DNA from 4 places in the Viridibacillus sp. FSL R5-0888 genome. Region 1 is predicted to be linked to each of the others. Evidence: riboswitches for the same ligand, from Rfam matches in the RefSeq annotation. Region 1 holds a riboswitch; each other region holds the start of a gene.
What was found. A riboswitch is a leader RNA that binds a small molecule or an ion and turns the genes downstream of it on or off. The one in region 1 is predicted to bind S-adenosylmethionine.
Positions count from the first base shown of each region.

Region 2: linked by a shared signal. The riboswitch ahead of MKY02_RS20240 (M20 metallopeptidase family protein) and the one ahead of MKY02_RS02550 (5-methyltetrahydropteroyltriglutamate--homocysteine S-methyltransferase) in region 1 are both predicted to bind S-adenosylmethionine.
Region 3: linked by a shared signal. The riboswitch ahead of metA (homoserine O-acetyltransferase MetA) and the one ahead of MKY02_RS02550 (5-methyltetrahydropteroyltriglutamate--homocysteine S-methyltransferase) in region 1 are both predicted to bind S-adenosylmethionine.
Region 4: linked by a shared signal. The riboswitch ahead of MKY02_RS03925 (methionine ABC transporter ATP-binding protein) and the one ahead of MKY02_RS02550 (5-methyltetrahydropteroyltriglutamate--homocysteine S-methyltransferase) in region 1 are both predicted to bind S-adenosylmethionine.

Region 1 is NZ_JBBPAU010000001.1:518,038-522,426, forward strand. Features, by position in the region: gene MKY02_RS02540 (DJ-1/PfpI family protein) at 1-216, opposite strand, end outside; gene MKY02_RS02545 (S1 domain-containing RNA-binding protein) at 457-885, shown strand; SAM riboswitch class I at 1,125-1,225, shown strand; gene MKY02_RS02550 (5-methyltetrahydropteroyltriglutamate--homocysteine S-methyltransferase) at 1,335-2,456, shown strand; gene MKY02_RS02555 (L,D-transpeptidase family protein) at 2,522-3,016, opposite strand; gene MKY02_RS02560 (PrkA family serine protein kinase) at 3,316-4,389, shown strand, end outside.
Region 2 is NZ_JBBPAU010000001.1:4,097,154-4,101,542, forward strand. Features, by position in the region: gene MKY02_RS20230 (CynX/NimT family MFS transporter) at 1-17, shown strand, start outside; gene MKY02_RS20235 (VOC family protein) at 199-1,008, opposite strand; gene MKY02_RS20240 (M20 metallopeptidase family protein) at 1,022-2,221, opposite strand; SAM riboswitch class I at 2,392-2,497, opposite strand; gene MKY02_RS20245 (nitric oxide synthase oxygenase) at 2,579-3,640, opposite strand; gene MKY02_RS20250 (GGDEF domain-containing protein) at 3,992-4,389, opposite strand, start outside.
Region 3 is NZ_JBBPAU010000001.1:2,325,477-2,329,865, forward strand. Features, by position in the region: gene MKY02_RS11545 (TetR-like C-terminal domain-containing protein) at 324-470, shown strand; gene MKY02_RS11550 (alpha/beta hydrolase) at 769-1,410, opposite strand; gene metA (homoserine O-acetyltransferase MetA) at 1,579-2,487, opposite strand; SAM riboswitch class I at 2,579-2,686, opposite strand; gene galE (UDP-glucose 4-epimerase GalE) at 2,863-3,918, opposite strand; gene MKY02_RS11565 (glycosyltransferase family 4 protein) at 4,066-4,389, opposite strand, start outside.
Region 4 is NZ_JBBPAU010000001.1:797,334-801,722, reverse strand. Features, by position in the region: gene MKY02_RS03930 (methionine ABC transporter permease) at 1-67, opposite strand, end outside; gene MKY02_RS03925 (methionine ABC transporter ATP-binding protein) at 60-1,085, opposite strand; SAM riboswitch class I at 1,212-1,318, opposite strand; gene MKY02_RS03920 (thioredoxin family protein) at 1,375-1,683, opposite strand; gene MKY02_RS03915 (TOPRIM domain-containing protein) at 1,695-2,039, opposite strand; gene gcvH (glycine cleavage system protein GcvH) at 2,119-2,499, opposite strand; gene MKY02_RS03905 (arsenate reductase family protein) at 2,578-2,934, opposite strand; gene MKY02_RS03900 (acyl-CoA dehydrogenase family protein) at 3,043-4,389, opposite strand, start outside.

The DNA of each region.
Region 1 (4,389 bases):
TACATCCTCAAACGCCAAATGAGATTCAATTAAGTATCCTTTACTCTCTGTATAAGTATCCCAACCAATAAAATCATGAACGACCGTCTGTAAGTTTTTCTTCGATGGAGCAGCTATTTGCACATCATAGCCCTCTTCAAGACAACGATAATAAGGATAATAAATCTCCAAAGCCTCAACGGCATCTCCAGCTAACAATAATACTTTCTTTGACATTACTCATTTCCTCCTCTCAAAAATGGTCTTTCGCCTTCACTTGTATATTCTGAATATATTATCAATTCCCTCTATTACGATAGATTTTTTTAAAAAATCTAATTGTGCCAGTCACGGATACTATTTAAGTTATTAGTATTAAATTGGAAATATTGTTGATATTAAAAAATATAGCGGAATACTGGCGCCAAAAATTAAATTTGATATAATAAAGTATAGTATTTATTAGGAGGAAATGGATTGTCAGTAGAAATTGGTAGCAAGGTACAAGGTAAGGTTACAGGAATCACAAATTTTGGTGCGTTTGTTGAGTTGCCAGATAAGGTCACAGGACTTGTGCACATTAGTGAAGTTGCAGAAGCTTACGTAAAAGATATTAATGACCATCTGAAAGTTGGGGATCAAGTAGAAGTTAAGGTCCTAAGCGAAAAAGAAGGAAAAATTGCCTTATCCATTAAAAAAGCGATTGATAAACCTGTTGAAAATACGTCTTCATATACGAAGCGTCCATATCGCCAGAAAGATAGTCGTCCACGAGGCAATTTCCAACCGAAGGAAACCTTTGAAGATAAGATGGCTAAATTCTTAAAATCAAGTGAAGATAACTTATCTACTCTAAAACGCAGCACCGAGTCTAAACGTGGTGGAAGAGGCGGACGAAGAGGATAATTATAGATAGCAGAAGAAACGCACATCTTTTAAGATGTGCGTTTCTTTAATTTTATGGACCATAGTCACAGACACTACTTTAGTCATTAGAATTAAATAAAGTATATGATCGATATCAAATCTACGAATTAATAAATATTTAATAAGATAAAACTTGAATTGAACAGGTAAATAGTTCTGATTATTGACATTCTATGGATATACATGTAGATTGTTAACTAGTAATTAAATATGTAACTTTCTTATTTAGAGAGATGGAGGGACTGGCCCTTTGATATCTCAGCAACAGACTTTTTTTGCACTGTGCTAATTCCAGAAGCGTAACGCTTGAAGATAAGAAGAGTAAATAGCCATGAAGCCAATCTCTTCTTTCTTTTAAGAAGGGGTTTTTTTGTACCTCGAAAAGCTCAATAAAAAATACAAATTTAACTTCAGAGGGGTTGTCTAATTTGACTAATACAGTAACTAAAGCACCATTTCGAGCAGACCATGTAGGGAGCTTTCTTCGCCCACAAGTACTTAAAGATGCAAGAGCACAATATCAACAAGGTCAGATCACTAAAGAAGAATTACGATTAGTTGAGGATATAGAAATTGCTAAGCTTGTTGAAAAACAAAAAGAAGTTGGTCTATCTGCTGTAACAGATGGTGAATTTAGAAGAAGATGGTGGCATTTAGACTTTATCAGAGCGATTGAAGGGATTCGTGTTTATGAAATAGACCTTTCGGGTGCTTTTAATGGAGCGATGAAAAAAGCGGAGGCATACATGGTCGATTCGAAATTAAAGTTCCCTAAAGAACATCCATTTTTAGAAGACTTTAAGTATTTGAAAAGTATTGCCGGTGAGCATGTTGCTAAAATTACAATCCCAGGACCTAATATGATTTTTTACTCGGGTGTAGTTGGAAGCGAACCGTATTTAAGCAATCCTACATATGCTTCACTCGATGAGGTAGCTAAAGATATTAGTAAAGTATATCAAGATGCGATTCAAGCTTTTTATGAAGCAGGGTGCCGCTACTTACAATTAGATGATACAAGCTGGGGAGCTTTGTTCAGTGATGTTTTCCGAGATAAGATAAAAGAGCAGGGATTTGATCCAGATGAATTAGTAAAAAAGTTTGCTGATATTACTGTTGAAGCAGTAGCAAATAAACCGGAAGATATGACGGTTACGATCCATATTTGTCGAGGGAATTTTAAATCATCATGGTTATATCAAGGTGCGTATGAGCCGATCGCAAAAGAACTATTCTCACGTGTGAATGTGGATGCCTTTTTCTTAGAATTTGATAATGAACGATCAGGAGATTTTAATCCATTACGATTCATTAAAGATCAACATGTCGTTTTGGGATTGATTACTTCCAAGACTTCTGAACTCGAAGATGAAGATGAAATTAAAGGAAGAATCGAAGAAGCAACGAAATATGTGAATATCGATCAACTTTGTTTAAGTCCACAATGTGGTTTTGCCTCTACTGAAGAAGGCAATCTATTAACTGAAGAACAGCAATGGGAAAAATTACGTCATGTTGTACGTATCGCTAAAGACGTTTGGAATAAATAGATTTTAAAATAAGGACTATCTACAAAAGTCAGCTATCAGACTATTGTGGGTAGTCCTATTTACCATTATGGATGTATAAAAACCGGAGTTCCTATTGGAATAATACTTGCTAACTCTTCTACATCCTCATTATGCATACGAATACAGCCGTGAGATACGGCCTTACCGATTGAGCTTGGATCATTTGTGCCGTGAATTCCATACGTATCTTTTGATAAGCTCATCCACATTGTTCCAAATGGGCCTCCTGGGTTAGGTGCTTTATTAATGATAATAAAATTTCCTACAGGTGTATTGGTTAACATTTTTCCAACCGCAATAGGATATTGCTTTTGTAAAATACCATCTTTATATAATCTAAGCCAACGATTGTTGAGTGAAACATCAATTTGATATGGAATTGTATTAGGATCAGGAAAACCTGGAATAACAATAGGTTGGCCAATATAAAGTACATTTGGATTGATAGATGGGTTCGCGCTTATAATTGCGGATAGCGGTGTGCGATAATCTCTAGAAAGTTGAAACAGTGTTTCACCTGGTTTAACCGTATGAATCAGTGTAATCACCTCCGAAGTTGTTACAGTACATTATATGTTTGTTATATAGGGAGTTTCATAATGACATATTGACATTCACAATTTTTTTAGAAGGAATGGCAGAAAAGGTAAAACTGCTGACAACTATAAAATTGGTCTTTAGTAGGATTAATGACACTTTAACCAGTTGAATGCATGCTCCATGAGCTACTTCAAGATTTCCTCAAAGAAGAATCCTCAACAATGACTCATTATTGGGTATCATTATTTCTCTAATTTCATACTATGTTATAAATCAGGCTAAGAATGGAGGGAAGGCTATAGACATTTTAAGTAAGTTTAAAGTTTATCGTGAAGAAGAAAACAGACTGAAATGGGAAGGCTCGTTTGCGGATTACTTAAACATTGTAAAGGAAAGGCCGGAAGTTGCTCAAACAGCCCATTCACGTGTGTACAATATGATTAAAAGCTCTGGATTAGAAGAAAGAGATGGGCAAAAATTATTTAACTTTTTTGGACAAGAAATTTTCGGGCTCGAATCGGCAATTGAAAGATTGGTAGAGGAATACTTTCATCCTGCAGCAAGAAGATTAGATGTTCGCAAGCGGATTTTATTATTAATGGGACCCGTGAGTGGAGGGAAATCTACAATTGTGACATTGCTAAAACGAGGGCTTGAGCAATATTCACGAACAGATGAAGGAGCGGTATACGCAATAAAAGGATGTCCGATGCATGAAGACCCACTCCACCTTATTCCTCACCATTTGCGTAAAGATTTTTATGAAGAGTATGGTTTGCGCATAGAGGGTAATTTATCTCCTTTAAACACGATGAGACTCGAAAAAGAATATGATGGCCTTATTGAAAATGTCATGATTGAACGGATTACATTTTCAGAAGATAAACGTGTGGGGATTGGGACATTTACACCTTCTGATCCAAAATCACAGGACATTGCTGATTTAACTGGTAGTATTGATTTTTCAACGATTGCGGAATTTGGTTCTGAATCAGATCCACGTGCTTACCGTTTTGACGGAGAACTTAACAAAGCAAACCGTGGCATGATGGAGTTTCAGGAAATGCTTAAATTAGATGAAAAGTTTTTGTGGAACTTATTGTCATTAACACAAGAAGGCAATTTTAAAGCAGGCAGATTTGCATTAATAAGTGCTGACGAGTTAATTGTTGCTCATACGAACGAAACTGAATACCGATCTTTTATTTCAAATAAAAAGAACGAGGCACTTCACTCAAGAATTATTGTGATGCCTATTCCTTATAATTTAAAAGTAAGTCAGGAAGAGCGAATTTACGAGAAAATGATTAATGAAAGTGATATGGCGCATGTTCATATTGCCCCTCATGCATTAAAAGTAGCTGCAATCTTT
Region 2 (4,389 bases), 3.6 Mb from region 1:
TTACCCCTGAAAAATAGAGTTGAATCCGAGCTTATAATGGTTAGGGTTTTTATATTACTAGGCGCAAGTTATCCACATAAAAAAGCTATTAGGTAGTTTAACCACTACCTAATAGCTTTTAATTTTTATTGTCTTTATAATTGCTGGCTTACTATTTCCCCTCCACTTTATGTCACACAATTATAATATTGCTATAAATTACTTCTCAAAATGATAGCGACCGTTAAATAATCCAATTGTGCCAGGTTCTTTAGAACCTGAAAAATTAACTTGGAATGGAAATTCGCCTTGTTCTGCTAATACTTTTGCAACAATTCCATCTCCAATAGGACTAGCAAAGTATAAGTCCCCTCCAGCTAATGTAAGAACCTGTACAATAGCATTCAACTCTGGATCGACATATGCTTCTGCAACCTCTAACCCTAAATAACGAGACCATTTTTCAGCAGTTTTTTCAGCATCTATTACAGCAAAAGTAACACCTGCAAATTCTAACTTTTCTGGTTGATTTCCAATGACACCTTTTTCAATTTGTTCCTGTCTACGGGCATCGTCATTATCGTCCCATTGAATAATAAATGGTAATTGAAGAGAGTCATTTCCTTCACCAGCATAAAGTAACTGCCAGCTAATAATACTGCCATCTGGTCGTTTTCTGTTCATTGGTACTGGCCCATTTACTGATAAACCTTGCTCTTTCAAACGCTCTGCTATACCTTCAATATCCGTTGTACGAGCTGCAAATCTTACGAAACCTTCTTTGAATTTATTATTTACTACTGTTTCAATAAGGCTGTGATGTAAATGTTTTGCCCCTGCTACTAATTCTCTGTCGTATGTACCAAGGTACTCTATATAACTTAGATCAAAGTAACTAAGTGCATTGTACGTTCCGCGCCCTTCATGAACGCCACCTTCAACAGCGTAAATTCCTTGATTTTGTAATGGCTTAATTACTTCTTTTGGCTCATCCACAAAATGTACTAAGTGATCAAAAGATAATGTCATGTTCCAGTCCCCCTTATTTAAATAAATAATGTGAAACGATTTTCACAAATGATTTCTCTATAGTTAATAACGCTCTTTCATCAAAATCAAATTTTGGATGATGATGTGCAAAATGAGTGCGTTCGTCGTCATTTCGTGAACCTGCTTTAAAATAAGTACCTGGCTTTTCATTTAAAAAGTACGCGAAATCCTCCCCACCCATTGACGGTTCAAAATCAATCACAGATTCTGTACCGAATTCTGCTTCAAATAATTCTTTCACAAGCTCTGTTTCAGTTGGATGATTGTAAAGGGCTGGGTAGCCATGCAAATAATCGATTTCACATGTGGCATGTGCTGATTCCGTTACTCCTTTGACAATTGAGTAGATTTCTTCTTTTACCTTACTCCGAACATCCTCTGTCATCGTCCGGACCGTTCCTTCAATAATTGCCGAATCTGCAATGATATTAAAGGCACTTCCAGCGTGGAATACACCAACTGTCACCACCGCTGCATCAAATGGATTTAAGCGACGACTGACAATTTTTTGCAACGCTCCAACGATTTCACTACCCACTATAATCGAATCGATGGATTGCTGTGGTTTCGCACCATGCCCTCCTAGTCCTTGGATTTTAATTGTGAATTTATCAACTGCAGCCATTTTGAAACCATCCCCAACAGATACCTTTCCAACTGGCGAACCCGAGTCTAAATGCGCACCAAATACATAATCTACATCCTTTAATACATCTTCAGCAATCATGAATTTCGCACCACCAGGAGGTTTTTCTTCCGCATGTTGGAAAACAAAAATGATGTTACCGTGCAGATGCTCTCTGTAATGGCTTAGCGTTTTCGCTGTTCCAAGTAATGAGGCTGTATGTCCATCATGACCACATGCATGCATAACACCATCTTTTTGAGATTTATAAGTAACTTCTTTTAAATCTGCGATTGGTAATGCATCAAAATCTGCTCTTAAAGCGATTGTTTGACCAGCTTGATCCCCCTTCAAAACACCGATTAAACCATTTCCGCCTATCCCTTTTTTCACCTCTAAACCGAAGCCCTCAAGTTTTTCTGCTATAAATTTTGCAGTTTCATATTCTTCAAAAGATAACTCTGGATGCTCATGCAAATATCTCCTCCATCCAACAATTTCATCAAAATCTTTATCTATTTCTTCATAAATTGTAGTTAAAAGTTCTTTTTGCGTTATCGCACTCATTCAATATTCCTCCCTCAATTTATACCTTTAATTCAAATAGGTTTACTTTGAATTTGAGTTAATTTTTTTCTTAGAACTTTTCATTATATGCTCTGTAAATTTATTTCATGATAATAAAAAAGTCGATTTCTCTATTTCATTTAGAGAAATCAACTCGGTATGTAAGTCTCTCCTCATCTATCAAGTTTTTAATCAACTTGCTGGAAGTAGCACCTTACTTTAATAGCGGTTGCTGAGATATCACAGGGCCAGTCCCTCCACCTCTCTTGATAAGAAAACCTATTGAATTAGTAGTAATTAAAATCATGTTACGCCAATCCATTGAAAATTGCAATAAATTTCCTGCTATTTTCTAAATCAATACGGCGCTTTCTGATAAAAATAATTTGGTGTTTTACGTTCATTGTCATATGGTTTATGGAATATATGCGTTGTAGCCGGTGATAACGGTGGAATAAGCCATGTCCAATTCCCTGTTACGTCACGCCCTGCAGTTTGTTCATTGGATTCGAAGCGTTTAAATTGTTGTGCTGCTGTATGGTGATCTACAATACTCACTTCATCTTCTTTATACGAATATAAAACGGCCGCATTCAATTCAACTAATGCACGGTCTTTCCATAAGGAAGAATTTGAAGATGTATTTAAACCCATTTTTTCTGCGATTGTCGGTAACATATTATATCGATAATCATCTGCTAGGTTACGCGCACCAATTTCCGTTCCCATATACCAGCCATTAAACGGAGCAGCTGCATATGTAATACCACCAACTTCTAATTTCATATTCGAAATCATCGGTACCGCATACCACTTCAGACCAAGTTCCTTAAACCACTCAAATTCAGGGTGTCGGATTGGTACTTCTAATATATATTCAGCTGGAATATCGAATACTTGCGGTTCTCTTTCTCCAATTTGAATAACTAGTGGCAAAACATCGAAACGCCCACCTTTTCCTTGCCAGCCAAGTTGCTCACATTTCTTCGTAAACTCTACCGAATCTGGATCTCCAACAACGCCATTTGCTGTTTCATACCCAGCATAGCGGATTAATTGATGATTCCAAACACGTACGTTACGTTGAGAGAAAATTGTAATCGTTGGACGGATTCGACCACCATTTGTTGCAAAATCAATATGCTCTAGAAGTCCTTGAAAAATGTCGTGCTCGCTTGTCAATTCCCGCTTATCAAGCACTTGCAACGTTTGCCAAAACAAACGACCTATACATTTATTACTATTACGCCAACCTACTTGTGCACCAAATCTCAGTTCATCTATTGTATGTTCATAATATCCATTATCTTGGATATCATTCTCTACTTCAACTAAGCGTCTTACTAACTCCTCTTCAGATCGCTCCGTTTCCGAATAATACAACTTTATAAAATCAATAGCCTCATTCAACATCGCCATAGTTCCTCCTGTCACCACTCGACTTCCTATCTACCATCATAGAAGAATTGATTTCCATCAGACAAGGCATAAGACTTAAATAATGTGGTGATTTTGTGGCAACTTCCAATTTTGGCATAAACCGATTTGATTTGAATGAATTTTTAGAATAAAAAATAAAATAATATCTTCTTAAAATTCAGCTTAAAGTGTAAATAAAAAACGCCCCCGAAAGGATTTAGTTGAAAAATATATTCTAATTCCATTAGAAGTCTATTTATTAATTTTTTTTGGCATTGGTATCCCACTCTCCACAGAGAGTAAACACGATTCATTACTTATAATCAAGATTATATACTTATTACCGAATAATCATACAATCGAATAATTATTACGACCGCTTTTTTTTACTTTATATAATGCTTTATCGGCGCTTTTGATTACAGTTTCTACATCAGTTGAGTTAGAACAAGGCAATGTACAAGCGCCAATACTTACCGTCACAATGTTAGATACAGGTGAATTTTCGTGAAGAATAAACAATTTTGATATAGCCATTTCAATCAATTTGCATTGTGTGTGGACCTGTTCTTCCGTCAAATCCCTTCCAACTACGACAAATTCTTCCCCACCCCACCTTACTGGGATACAATCGTATTCTTGTACTGTATCGGCAATTGCTTGTGCGATAGAACGCAGTGTATTATCGCCACGATTGTGTCCATGATGGTCATTATAATTTTTGAAGTAATCGATATCAATTAAAATAA
Region 3 (4,389 bases), 1.8 Mb from region 1:
ATACTAGTATTTTTCTAGTTTGGTTTTTATTTTCTCTTAGACGCTGGATTTTGATCTTATCTATATAGACTACCGAGGTTTATATTTAATCAATATTTATTCATACGATAATATTAAAGTTATTACTATTTACAATTAATATAGAAATAAACAAAGCCACGAGCGACTTTTTACCATGGCTTTGTTTATTTTTCTTCTATTTAATTTTTTGCTTGTTCTAAAGTGGTTTTTTCTATTTAGTATCCGCTTTTTTTTATACTAAAAATCAGCCAGCACCTTTTTTAATAGAATTATCTGAATATATAAAAGAAAATTCCGACTTCATGAATGTCATTCTTGGTCCAACTTCTGCTCATTTAGGAGTTATTCAACAATGGTTAGATAGTGATATGAAACAAACACCCTATGAAATATCATTAATACTTTTCAATTTGACGGTTCAAGGACCTAGATCTTCTATTGGACTCTGAATTAAAGGCAGGATTATAAACTTTTCATCTTTTTATCAAAAGCAAACAGTCAGTTGATGAGATTGTAATGGCAGCTGGCTGTTTCTTCAAATACATGCTTTACAGGAATCTCAGCTAATTTCATCTTAATTGCCTTCATTTTCATTTATTCTAGATAACTGGTTCTTGTCCCCATAGAAAAAACACCTCCACGTTGATTTTTAGAAGTAGGATACCCAATTTTTCAACGAAAGGTGTTTTTATTTGTCTCATTTTTCTATGTCAGTACATAATTTTTCTCGTAGCATTTAAAATATAGTTAAGAAATTTGTTCTTTTAAGAAAGTGACTAAGTCTAAGTGATTAGCTGGTGTAACACCATGTCCGTCTGGATAGCTCTTAAACGTGACAGCTGCACCTAATGACTCAAAGAAGTCCTTACTTTCAAGACCCCATTGATGCGGTAGAACATAATCATATTCACCATGAGAGATGAAAATTGGCATATGTTCCACTGATTGTTTATGATATTCGTTTTTCACAAAATCAGGAATATAACCACTTAAAGCGACAACTGCTGTCAACTTATCGCCTAAAACAAATGCTAGTGACTGTGCTAAAATAGCTCCTTGGCTGAAGCCCATTAATACAACTTTCTCTACATCAATATTATAAACGAAAGAAGCTTCATCTATAAATTCTCGGATAAAATGAACTACTTTATCAAAAACTGGACGATCTGGTTCCCCTATATCTTGAATTGTAAAGAAGGCATAACCAGGTTTATGTGTAATAGGACCACGCAAACTAAAAATATGACAACTATCTTTAAATTCAGCTACTAATCCAGGTAAATCTTGCTCATTACTCCCCATTCCATGTAATAAGAAAATGGCTGGGTATTTTTTAGATGGATCCATATTTTTTGGTTCTGTATGAATAAATGTAAAAGGTGAGTTCATTAATTGTCTTCCCTTCGAGATAAACTATATTTATAATAGCATAAAGTATGCTTTGTTGGTGCTCACCTTTAGATTTTAATAGAAAATGGTCTTTACTTATAAAGAGTATCTACAAAAAAAGAAAATGCCCTATGCTATTTTACTAATAGAATAGAGCATTTATTTATATTATTCCCACTCAAATGGTGTTTCTTGGTACACATAGTAGTTCAGCCAGTTAGAGAACAATAAATGCGTATGTGAACGCCAAGTATTATATGGCTGTTTTGCTGGATCATCATTTGGAAAATAATTTTGAGGAACTTCTATATTCAACCCTTTTGCAACGTCACGTGAATATTCGTCTGCCAAAGTATGAGCATCGTATTCTAAATGCCCAGTTATCATGATGTGCTTTTCATCTTCTGACATGACAATAAATACTCCAGCATCATCAGAGGCTGAAAGTAGTTTGAGCTTTGGATGAGCTTCAACTTCTTCAATAGATACAGATGTATTCCGTGAGTGTGGTGCAGTGAATATATCATTAAAACCTCGAACAAGCTTTACAGTTGGATCTGTGATTGTATGATCATAAATTCCTGAGCATTTCTTCGCAAGTGGGAATTTCCCAATACCATAATGATGATAAAGTGCTGCTTGTGCACCCCAACAGATATGTAACACAGAAGTGACATTTGTTTTAGTCCAATCCATAATACTGACGATTTCTTTCCAAAAATCAACATCTTCAAACTCCATTAATTCAATCGGTGCACCCGTTATAATCATGCCGTCAAAGCGTCGGTGCTTAACATGTTCAAACGTCGTATAAAATGATTCTAAATGTGTTTTACTAACATTTTTTGAAACATACGTTGCAGTATTTAAAAACGTTACGTTTACTTGTAGAGGTGTATTACCAAGTAGACGTAATAATTGAAGCTCAGTTTTCTCTTTTTCTGGCATTAAATTCAAAATTAATATATTTAAAGGACGAATATTTTGGCTTTTTGAACGGTCCTCTTCCATTACGAAGATTTTTTCCTCTTTTAGTAATTCCGTTGCCGGAAGGTTTTTCGGAATATTAATTGGCATAGCTATTTCTCTCCTTTTTGTCTATTATGTACACGCATATAAAAAGCCCTCATTCTAAGGATAAGAATGAGGGCTAACTTAACACGCTCGTTTCTTATCTTCCAAGACTTTTGTCTTGTAGGACTTAGCACCTTTCTGATTAAATCAGAGGTTGCTGAAGCTTCACAGGGCCTTATCCCTCTGCTTCTCTTGATAAGAATATGTAATTGATTTAATCCTATCATTAAATTGTCAGATAAGCAAACATTTCTGTCAATTTAACCATAGGAAATAAGCCCTCATAGTTTTCCTATAGGGCTTTAGAAAAGTATTTTAAAACAGGGTAATTCAGTATGTTTAATACAGTATAAATCATATTCCATTTTTATGCAACAATTACAAATCAGTTATATATAACAACTGATTTTCTGCTACATTCCTTACCTTATAACCATTTGGATTATTCCTTTGCCATCTCCAAGCATCTCGACACATATCTTCCAAAGTTTTTTCTGCTACCCAATTCAGTTGTTGTTTTGCTTTTGTCGCATCTGCATAGCTAATGGTAACATCACCTTCACGTCGATCACTTATTAGGTATTTAATTGGAATACCTGAGACATATTCAAATGTTTTTACAACTTGTAGGACGCTATATCCTTCACCAGTACCTAGATTAAATACTCTCCATCCATACTTTCCTTTTAAACTTTCTAACGCTTTTACATGACCTTTTGCCAAGTCTACTACGTGAATATAATCACGAATACCGGTTCCATCAAGCGTTGGATAGTCATTTCCATATATATTTAAAAAAGGTAATTTACCCGTTGCCACTTGCGTAATATAAGGCATCAAATTATTCGGAACGGAAAAAGGATCTTCTCCTATCATGCCACTTTCATGTGCTCCAATTGGATTAAAATATCGTAATGAAACAATGGAAAAAGAATGATTGGATTGTGCAAATTCATATAAGAATTTTTCAACAGCTAGCTTTGTTGTTCCATAGGGATTCGTTGTATTTAAGGTTGCAGTTTCAGGGATAGGACATTGTTCTGGGGTGCCATAGACAGTTGCTGATGAACTGAAAACGAGTTGACGTACTTTATACTTATTCATTAGTTCGACTAACTGGATTGTGCTTACCAAATTCTGCAAGTAGTATTTAATTGGATTGTGGAGGGATTCTGAAACAGATTTGGAACCTGCTAAATGAATGACGCTATCGATTGAATAGTTTTGAAATACCTTTTCTAAATCTTCTTTATGACTAATATCTACGGAGAGACATGTTATTTTTTTCTTTGTGATTGCTTGCATACGATTGATTACTTCTTTATTACTATTAATAAAATTATCTACAATAATGATTTCATGACCAGCTTGGATTAACTCGATACATATATGTGAGCCAATATATCCTGCTCCACCAGTTACTAGAATGTTCAATACTTCTCTCCATTTCTTAACTTCTTTGAATTACTTATTACATTCTTCCTCCTAGAACGAGATGTCTTTAGGATAATCGCCTCCTTTAATACAAATCCGTTTGTAACTTGTCTAAATTTAAAAATCTAGAGAATTGCTAATAAAAACTTAGTGATGATCAAGTATTGTTACATCTATTATCTGTTTCTTTTCATTTTGAGCCTGTAAATACTGACTCACTGTTTTGTCATACATAGAATGAAATGAGAATCTATCTTCAAAATAACGGCAACCTGCATGACCAAGTTGCAGCCTTAAGTCGCTATTCTCTAGTAATTGAATCAACTTGTCTCTAATAACTTGTATATCATGATTTACTATATACCCTGTTTCATTATCGATAATGAGTTCTTGTACACCCCCTACATTCGAAGCGATAACTGGTAACTGAGCTCTCATTGCCTCCAAGATAGAAATAGGTAGTCCTTCAAA
Region 4 (4,389 bases), 280 kb from region 1:
ACAGTGTTTCTATCGTTGCTTCCCACATTCTGTCCCATTGTACATTCGGGAAGAGATCATTAAGCATTTTCGATCACCTCCGTTTTTACTCCATGTTCATTCATATATGTGACTGCTTTTTGTACATTATCATTATTGCCATCTAACTGTATAATCAGCGTGCCATATGGTCCACTTTTCGTTTGCGAAATATTACCATGGACAATATTCACGTCCAAATTAAGTTCACGGCTTAAATGTGAAATAACTGGCTGACCAGTTGAAGAGCCTACAAACATTAATTTTACAAGTGTTCCTGATGGGTAGTTTTCAATAATTTGTTCAATTGATTCTTTACGTTCATTCGTATCTGTAATTTGAGAAACAAATCGTTTTGTAACGTCTGCTTGTGGTGATTGGAATACTTCTAGAACATCACCATTTTCAACAACTTGTCCAGCTTCCATTACTGCCACGCGATGACAAATTTTACGAATGACATGCATCTCATGCGTGATAAGTACAATAGTTAAGCCTAATTTCTCATTGATATCGACTAGTAAATCTAAAATTGAATCCGTTGTTTCAGGATCAAGTGCTGAAGTAGCTTCATCACAAAGCAGTACTTCTGGGTTATTTGCCAGTGCTCTAGCAATACCTACACGTTGCTTTTGACCACCTGATAATTGAGAAGGATACGCCTTTTCTCTGCCTTTTAAACCAACTAATTCAATAAGATCTAATACCTTTTTCTGACGTTCTGCCTTAGATAAACCTGCAATTTCTAATGGAAATGCTATATTCTCTTCTACAGTACGTGACCAAAGTAAATTGAAATGTTGGAAGATCATACTGATTTTTTGACGCGCATTACGTAACGCACTTCCTTTAATCGACGAAACTTCCTGACCATTCACAACAACTTTACCGGTCGTCGGTTGCTCCAAACCATTTAATAAACGAATGAGCGTACTCTTGCCTGCTCCGCTGTATCCAATAATGCCGAATATTTCTCCGTCTTCAACAGATAAATTCACATTTTTGACAGCGGTTAACTCTCCGTTAGCGGTTTTATATTTTTTCACAACATTTTCTAACTGAATCACTGTCATACCACCTTTATTTTAAAACTAAAAAGTATGCACTTTCTACTGGCATCTCTTAGAAACTAAAAAAACCCTTCTGCAGATTAACAGAAGGGTTCAACGCAAAGCTATATACGTAAAACCGTTCTCTCATCTTCCAAAGTAAATACTTTGTGTGATTTGGCACCGTGCCATATAAATATGACGGTTGCCGGGCTTCATTGGGCACTTCCCTCCACCTCTCTAAATAAGAGTAACGACTATATTTAATTAGTTATGTTTGCTACTTTATCACGCTATTGCTTCAACGTCAATCGTTTTGACGTAATTTTTCAAACAAAAAAGGTACTGATTGAAAGGCATAGATTTTATCATGAATTTTCCCATTCTTCGAAATAATCAAGCATGGGACACTTTCTATTTCATAATCAAACGCTACATCTTGTATATAATTCAAGTTCGCTTTACCAATAGGAATATCGCTAACGACATGTTCTACTACTTCCATCATTTTCGACGCAACTGCACACGTCCCACATAATGGTGTATACAAATAAAAAGCCGAAAGCGAGGAGTTTTTCATAGTTTCTTCCCATTGTTCACGTGACCATTCTTCCATCTTCTTCATTCCTATACTATTAGATATTCTTTATGAACTGTAAAATTTGCCGCCAATAATATTCTAGCTAAATGTCTTCTAGGAGTAGCTTCTACTTGTTTATAAGTAGAGGAGGTGTGTAGATGACGAGCATTTGGGAACTCTCTTTTAAAAAGAGCACGGAGCTTATCACCCGATGAGTCAGCATCAAAGAATGCATACAATTCGCAGTCCTCATATGGTGCCAAGATTTCTTCTAATCGGCTTGCACTAACTGTTCCATTCGTACATATTATCGGAATGTTCTCTGCTAGTATTGGCGCAATTCGCAACTTATCTTGGCGCCCTTCCACGATAATCAGCTTGTTAAAAGTCATATATACCCTCCTAACAAATACTTTTTGCCGTTTACCAAGTTTAAAAAAACGCCGAGCAAATGCACGGCGTTTTCAGATCTTATTCTTCGATAATTGCTTCGTATTGTTCTGCAGTTAATAATGCATCAACTTGAGCGTTATCAGCTGGTTCAACTACAACCATCCATGCTTTATCGTATGGAGATTCGTTAACGAACTCTGGGCTTTCTTCAAGCTCTTCGTTAATTTCAACAACTTTACCAGAAATCGGTGCGTAAAGTTCTGATACAGTTTTTACAGATTCAACACTGCCGAATGGTTCGTCTGCTACTAATTCGTCGCCAACCTGTGGAAGTTCAACAAAAACGATATCGCCTAGTTCAGATTGTGCGAAATGTGTAATACCGATACGTACTTTTCCGTCTTCAGTTTTTACCCATTCATGTTCTTCAGAATAGCGTAAGTCTTTTGGTGTGCTCATGAATACCCCTCCAAATATGTAATTAAATTCACTTTAAGTTTGACATATTTCCATTGTAAAAACAAGCATATGTCTGTGTTATTTCCATGTCTGTTCAAAGTCTGATTCTTTAAATCCTAACGTCACTTTTTTACCGTCTGTAACGATTGGACGCTTGATTAACATACCATCCGAAGCAAGCAATTCTAATTGCTCATCTTCCGTCATATCAGCAAGTCGATCTTTCAATTGTAGCTCTCTATACTTCATTCCTGAAGTATTAAAAAATTTCTTTAATGGTAAACCACTAGCATCTAAATATTGTTTTAATTTCTCTTTAGAAGGTGTTTCTTCAACGATGTGCTTATCTGTATAGTTTACCCCATTTTCGTCTAACCATGCTTTTGCTTTACGACAAGTTGTACATTTTGGATATTGAATGAATAAAATAGACATATACATGCTCCTTTTTCCAAACTATTTAATTCTATTGTAGTGGGAGTATAGTCTACAAGCAAGAAATCCGAACACAAAAGTTGTGTTCGGATTCTCAACTAGCTTATTTTAGACAACAAATTTCTCAGCAGCAATTAGTTTAACTGATGCTTCACGTTTCTTGGCAATAACATTGTAAGGATTGTTACGAGTAAGTTTGCGAAGCGCAGATAACATCATACGAGCATTGTCTCCGTCTACAGCTGTAATGATTGTTTCTTTTGCTTCTTTTTCGATTTCTTCAAACGCTTCTTGGCAGAAGATTTGAGTATATAGTAATTTTTGGCTTGCTTTGTCTACCCCATCACGAGCAATAGCTTTTTCTGTACGTAACACAGTAGATTCCATTGCAAATAATTGGTTAGCGATATTCGCAATGTTCACTAGTAATTCTTGTTCGGCATCTAATTTCGGGCCATATTTTTGTGCAGCAAGACCAGCTGCTAATAGAGCGATTTTTTTCGCATTTTTCACAAGATGCTTTTCTTGTGCTAATGGCTCATCACCAATTTCTTCAGGCATTAGCATTAAAAGCTCTTGTTGTAGGCTCTGCGCTTGTTGCAATAAAGGTAACTCACCTTTCATTGCTTTTTTCATAAACGTGCCAGGTATGATGAAACGGTTAATTTCGTTTGTTCCTTCAAAAATTCGATTAATACGTGAGTCACGGTAAATACGCTCTACTTCATACTCTTGCATGAAACCATATCCACCATGTAATTGCACTGCTTCATCAGCGATATAGTCAAGTGTTTCAGAACCAAAAACTTTATTGATAGAACATTCAATAGCATATTCTGCAATTGATGCTGCAATCGCTTTGCCGTCTTTTTGTTCGTCTTCACTTAATTGGCCCATACGATCTTCAAAGTATCCTACTGTACGGTAGATTAAACTTTCAGTAGCGTATAATTTTGAAGCCATTGTTGATAGTTTTTCTTTCGTTAAATTGAAAGATGAAATAGGTGTTTTAAATTGTTGACGCTGGTTCGTATACGAAATCGCTAATTCAAGAGCACGCTTTGATGCACCAATTGAGCCAACACCTAATTTGTAACGACCGATATTCAAAATGTTAAACGCAATAATGTGACCGCGCCCTACTTCACCAAGTAGGTTTTCAACTGGTACTTTTACATCTTCTAGAATTAGTGTACGAGTTGAAGAAGATTTAATCCCCATTTTCTTTTCTTCTGCACCGACAGAAACACCTGGATAGTTGCGTTCTACTATGAATGCTGAAAATTTATCGCCATCAATTTTCGCATATACGACGAATACATCAGCAAAACCAGCGTTTGTAATCCATTGTTTTTCACCGTTTAATACATAATGTGTACCTTCTGCATTTAATTTGGCTACTGTTTTAGCACCTAATGCATCCGACCCAGAACCTGGCTCTGTTAATGCATAAGC